One region of the Alteromonas sp. H02 genome, then DNA from elsewhere that is predicted to be linked to it. Evidence: predicted binding sites of a transcription regulator. Region 1 holds the regulator's gene; the other holds the start of a gene.
What was found. Region 1 encodes sigma-54, which starts transcription at its own class of promoters, with help from an activator protein. Its sites were predicted from a motif close to GTTGGCACGNNNNTNGNNT; they were not measured.

Region 2: the regulator sigma-54 is predicted to act here: its motif matches at 1,786-1,804, upstream of AC566Q_RS09635 (formate/nitrite transporter family protein).

What each region holds. Positions count from the first base shown of each region.
Region 1 covers NZ_CM185021.1:4,263,291-4,266,502, reverse strand. Annotated here, with positions in the region: gene rapZ (RNase adapter RapZ) at 1-462, opposite strand, end outside; gene ptsN (PTS IIA-like nitrogen regulatory protein PtsN) at 487-945, opposite strand; gene hpf (ribosome hibernation promoting factor) at 961-1,248, opposite strand; gene AC566Q_RS19785 (RNA polymerase factor sigma-54) at 1,273-2,751, opposite strand; gene lptB (LPS export ABC transporter ATP-binding protein) at 2,819-3,212, opposite strand, start outside.
Region 2 covers NZ_CM185021.1:2,098,562-2,101,773, reverse strand. Annotated here, with positions in the region: gene AC566Q_RS09640 (bifunctional protein-serine/threonine kinase/phosphatase) at 1-748, opposite strand, end outside; gene AC566Q_RS09635 (formate/nitrite transporter family protein) at 755-1,618, opposite strand; gene AC566Q_RS09630 (nitrate- and nitrite sensing domain-containing protein) at 2,099-3,212, shown strand, end outside.

The DNA.
Region 1 (3,212 bases):
ACCCAGAATACGTTCGCGGATAAGTTCGGCGAGCTGGTGAATCGATAATCTGTCGGTATCAATGTACAGGTCGGCCCGCTCGGTAATGGGCGCGAGTAATTCTTTTTCTGCCTGAATGGCATCGGCCAGGGATTTATTCAATTTGGCCAGCGGGTGCAGGCGGCGGGTTTCACTAAAGCGCTTCACCAGCATGTCATCACTGGCGTCAAGGTAAACAATGGTCATCGACCAGGACGAGGGCAGATAGTCGAGAATCTCAACTAATTCATCGGGATCCTTTGGCAGGTTACGCACGTCGATGCTCACGGCTACCTGATCGTATTCGTCGACCACGGTATGGGTGAGGGTGGGGAGCAGGTTTACCGGAATGTTATCAACGCAGTAGTAGCCTAAATCTTCCAGCGCCCTTAGCGCAACGGATTTGCCGGAGCCGGAGCGCCCGCTGATGATAATGAGTTTCATGGTTTTGTCAGACTCCCTGCCGGACTAATTTGCAGCCTCGTCGCATAGTGCGGCGATAACCTGTTCCTTCGATTCGGCGTTACGGATGGTTTTTACAATGCTTTTCTGGCTTAACTTGCCGGCAATCGTGGCGAGGGTCTGCAAATGCCCCTCGGTCTGGTTTTCTGGTACCAGAATGGCAAAAAAGATATCAACCGGTTTATCATCAATGGCGTCAAAGGCAATGGCTGGGTTGGTGGTTACTACCACGGCTGTTACGTTGGAAAGATTAGCCAGTCTGCCATGCGGCAACGCTATGCCATTGCCAATGCCGGTGCTGCCCATTTTTTCACGACTGAGCAGGGCGTTAAGCGCGTCTTCTTTTTGAATTTCGGCGTTGGTTTCGGCAGCAATATCGCTGATGATTTCTAAAATTCTTTTTTTACTGTTGCACTGGACCGCACATTCAGTGCGATCCAGGCTAACTAAGGCTTGAATATTCATAAGGTTAAATTGGGCCTAGTGCTTTTTGAGCTTTTCCTTATGCTTAATTACCTGGCGATCCAGTTTGTCGACCATACTGTCTATCGCGGCATACATATCTTGATTTTCTGACGAGGCAAATACTTCCGCGCCACTCAAATGCATCGTGGCTTCGGCTTTTTGAGCAAGCTTTTCCACGTTGAGGATCACATGCACATTGGATATGTGATCAAAGTGGCGCTCCAGTTTACTAAACTTGGTATCAACATAATTACGCAAAGAATCGGTTATCTCGATGTGATGACCTGTAAGATTTATTTGCATAGTTCGTCTTCCTTATATTTCGGCCTAAATAAGGCTCTTGCGTTGGTTAGACGGTGGAATCGACAAGGATTCCCGGTATTTTGCTATTGTCCGCCGGGCAACTTTTATACCTTGTTCGGCCAACAATTGAGCAATTTTGCTGTCGCTTAGTGGTTTACTGGGCTTCTCGGCGGCAACCAGTTTTTTAATCAGAGCGCGGATGGCAGTAGATGAACATTCTCCGCCCGACTCGGTGGCTACGTGGCTGGAGAAGAAATACTTCAGTTCAAAAATACCGCGGGGGGTGTGCATGTATTTCTGAGTGGTTACCCGCGAAATGGTAGATTCATGCATATCAACCATTTCGGCTACGTCATTGAGGACCATAGGCTTCATCATTTCCGGGCCGTGTTCGAAAAAGCCCATTTGCTGCTGCACAATGCAGTTAGCAACCTTGAGCAAGGTTTCGTTACGCGACTCCAGGCTCTTGATAAACCACTTGGCTTCCTGCATATGCGAGCGAATAAACTGGGAATCTGAACTGTTGCGGGCCTGACGGCTCATGGCAGCGTACTGCTGATTTACGCTCAGTTTTGGCAGGCTGTCGGGATTGAGTTCAACCACCCAACGGCCTTTTTTCTTGGTGACCGATACGTCGGGAATAACGTACTCGGGCTCCTGAGTAATTAATGCACTGCCCGGACGCGGATTAAGGGTTTGCAGTAAGCGCATTGCTTCACGCAAATCGTCTTCCTTCAGGCGTGATTTACGCATTAAGGTGCGATAGTCCTTGCTGCCCAGCAGGTCGGCATAGTCTTCAATCAGGGTTTTTGCTTCCTTGAGCCATGGCGTGTCGGGAGCAAATTGTTTTAACTGGACCAGTAGACACTCCTGCGGGGTACGTGAGCCTGAACCAATCGGGTCGAACATTTGGATCCGTTTCAGCACGCATTCAATTTCGTCCACTTCAACCGGTTCTTCCATATCTTCAGTATTGACGCTCTGCAGGATATCTTCAACTGTTACGGTTAAATATCCTGATTCGTCAATCGAATCAATAATGGCAATCGCAATGGCACGGTCTACATCGCTGAAGGGCGTGAGGCGCATTTGCCAGAGCAGGTGGTCCTGAATATTGTCGGTGGTTTCACCCTGAAAAACATTCTCATCGTCGTTGGAAGCAGGGCCTGGCGCTGGCGCTGAGGAGGCCGAATAATATTCATCCCAGGTGCTGTCGATGGGTAATTCGTCGGGCAACTCGTTCTTTTCGAGGGCCTCATTGGTGTCCATGCTGGTCTCGGTGCTGGCGGTTGCTGCGGCATCCGCTTCCGCATCGAGTTTACTTTTCTCAACCGTATCGTTGTCGCTGTTGTCATCAACTTCCAATAACGGATTTGAATCGAGCGCTTCCTGGATTTCCTGTTGTAAATCCAGAGTAGATAGTTGCAGCAGTTTAATCGCCTGCTGCAATTGTGGCGTCATAGTAAGTTGTTGACTAAATTTGAGCTGTAAAGATGGTTTCATCTACTTCTGTTCTTAACGCCTTGCTTATTATTGATCGGGACAAAATTTGTTGTCTATATGCATCTAACTATAGCCTGAATTGCTCACCCAGGTATACATCCTTGACCTTTTGATTACTTAAAACCTGTTCGGCGGTGCCCTGGGCGATTAATTCCCCCTGACTCACAATGTAGGCTTTCTCGCATACGTCGAGGGTTTCCCGGACGTTGTGGTCGGTAATCAGGATACCAATTCCACGGTCACGAAGATGCTGTATGATCTTCTTTATATCATTAACCGAAATTGGGTCAACTCCCGCAAAGGGTTCATCGAGCAAAATAAATTTTGGATTCGCCGCCAGTGCCCTGGCAATTTCTACCCGACGCCGCTCTCCCCCCGACAAACTCATCCCTGTACTATTACGTATATGGTTGATATTGAATTCATCAAGTAGCGCATCGGCTTCATTTTGCTGTTCGGCA
Region 2 (3,212 bases), 2.2 Mb from region 1:
CATAGCTCACCGGTGCCGGCGGATGAATGGACTCAGCATTAACCGCAGCGATGGTCAGGTTATCATTACAACCAAAATCCAGTGCCATCGTAGCAACCTGTTCGCAGCCCTTATTTAAGTCGGAGTCGGTGTTAGCTTGATGTAAAACGGCTAACCAGTCTTCGACACTAAGCGTTTCGGCGATACCGTCGGTCATCACCACAAAGGTATCGCCGGGCTGAATATCCCTGACGCTAATATCGACATGTAATTCGGGCTTAATACCCAGTGCATTACTCAAATAATACTGGCCGCCCTCACCTTGCTGACGATGGTCTACGGTACACAATTGGGCCTTGTGCTGACGCACATGATAAATACGGCTGTCACCGCAGTGCAGCAAGATGGCTTTGTCACCATGCAGCAGCACGGCACTAAAAGTACACACGTAGCCCTTATCCGGATTCTCCCGATAAGGGCTAAGCTGTGACTTGATATACAAGCGGGTGTTAAGGGTTCGCAGGACCAGCTCGGCGGCACGCGCTGGTGACCATACGTCGGCAGTCATCAGGTAATCGCGAACAAACTCATTTATAGCCAGTTCGCTGGCGTACTGACTTACCTGACTACTGCTGATCCCGTCTGCTACGGCGGCAATCACGCCACGACGCTGCAAACGCGAAAAATCAGGCACTGTCACAGCGTGACAGTCCTGATTAATGTTTTTTATTCCTTTGCCGGAGAATGCTCCCCAGCGTACTTCAGGCATAAAATATTATACTTTATCGTTCACTTTCGCCGCAGGCACTGCTTTGTTAGTACCACCTGTGGCCAGTACACGCTTAGGTGCCGTTTTAACGTGCGTTGAATAAAGCGTCAGACCAGTGAACGCTAAACCACCTACCAGGTTACCTAAAGCTGTTGGGATCTCGTTCCAGATGAAATAATCCATCACAGAGAAGTCACCCCCCATAATCAGGCCAAACGGGAACAGGAACATATTAACCACTGAATGTTCAAAACCCATAAAGAAGAACAGCATGATAGGCATCCACATCGCCAGTACCTTACCGCTCACGTGGGTAGAAATCATCGCACCGACTACACCCAGTGATACCATCCAGTTACACAGCATGCCGCGGATAAAAATAGTAAACCAGCCAGCTGCACCGTATTCAGCATAACCCAGAGTACGCGCCTCACCGATACCGGCCACTTTGGTAGCAATAGCGCCGCCATCGGTGTTGTAACCCATGGTAAAGATAAACGACATCATAAAAGCAACGGTTAACGCACCGGCAAAGTTACCCAGGAACACCAGTCCCCAGTTACGTAAAATTTGCGGCCAGGTAACACCGGGCCGTTTAGCCAGCCAGGCCAGCGGCGCCAATACAAACACACCGGTTAACAGGTCAAAGCCCATCAGATAAAGCATACAGAACCCAACCGGAAACAGGATAGCCCCAATCAGAAACACACCGGTTTTAACAGCGATTGTAATCGCAAATACTGCAGCAAGCGCCAGAATAGCACCAGCCATAAAAGCACGAATTAACGTGTCGCGGGTCGACATGTAAATCTTCGATTCACCCGCATCAACCATTTTGGTTGCAAACTCAGAAGGTAGTAAATACGCCATATTAATCACCTAAATATATTGAACAAAAACACACCCACAAACACTTCATTACAATCGTCAGGCACAAAAAAAGGCGTCCGCACTCACCCCCTGAGAAGTAAGTTGCGGACGCCTTTATCCGAATTCTTTTCCAATTGTAAAACCATTACGGTTTGCTGTTTTTACAAATACAATTTCGATGCCAATTCATATAAAAACAAATTAAATCTATTTATCAACAACTTAAAAATAGTCTGTAATTTTTCAAAACAATTCCCCTTAAGCATAGCGCGCCACGATAGCGCAATTTCACCAATTAAGTGCATCCATTAACGGTACAACTTACTATGCTGCGGTTATTATTGCGCGTATTTTAGGCAAACCGTCCATTTACTGTTGATTTAAACCGCAAACAGCGCGCTTTATGACTAAAGTATTACATAGGAATAAGAATTGCTTATCTCTCAGGTTTAACAGCCAGCGAACATTTCGGAGCGCCTGATGAGCAAACACAGTGACATTACCAAGCGATTTTTATTGTCAGCTAAGCATCAGGAAATTCAGGCATTACAGCATTTGTCTTCAAACTGCCGCACGGTAAAAGCCGTAAAAGACATGATTCATCAGCTCCAGCGCGAACGTGGTTTAAGCAATGTATTCTTAGGTTCTAAGGGCGACCGGTTTGGTGAGCAACGTCAGCAGCAAATAACCGCCAGTGAAGTCTGCGAGCAGAATTTACGCAGCCTGCTTAAGTCGCTTTATCTTGGCCAGCACGACAACGGCCAGTCCATGCGATTGCTTAGCAGTATCACCTTTGCCCTGCAGGGTATGGATCACTTACCCGATTTGCGCAATAAAATTGCCAAGCAACAACTTACGCCGCTGGAATCTACCAACGCGTACTGCCGCTTAATTACCGGTTTACTCGACGTAGTGTTTGAGGCGGCCGATGTGGCCAGCGATCCCACCATGACACGCTTACTGGTTGCCCTGTTTAACTTTATGCAGGGAAAAGAATACGCCGGGCAGGAACGGGCGTGGGGTGCCATTGGCTTTGCCGAGAGTCACTTCGACAGTGATCTGGGCGATCGGGTGAGTGCCCTCAGTGATTCTCAACTACACTGTTTTGAAACCTTCGAAAACTTTGCTGATGAAGAAGAAATGCAAATGTGGCAGTTACAGCAAACCAGCGACACGGCCACCCAGATCACCCGATTACGCGAAATGATCCAGTCGCTGGCCTCTGGCGGAGAATGCTCGGCTGAACTCAGCGAAATTTGGTACGACATCGCGACGCAGCGTATTGATGCCATGCAGTCAATTGAAGAGCACCTGACCGACCGCCTTACCGATCAGGCTACACTGCGCATTCAACAGGCCGAAGAAGAGCTGCGTAATCATGAATTACTGATCGCAACACTGAACAGTTCACCACCACTTACTGATACGCCAATTACCATGCTTTACGACAATACGGTAAAGGGCCTTAAGGGCGCCGGAAGAGAAGCGAAAAAACTGCCCGAAGGTTCTGCCCTGTCAGCGCATAAATCATTTTATGACCTTATCCGCGGTCAGGCTCAGCGTATTGAGGATATGGCCGATGAGCTCGGTGCCG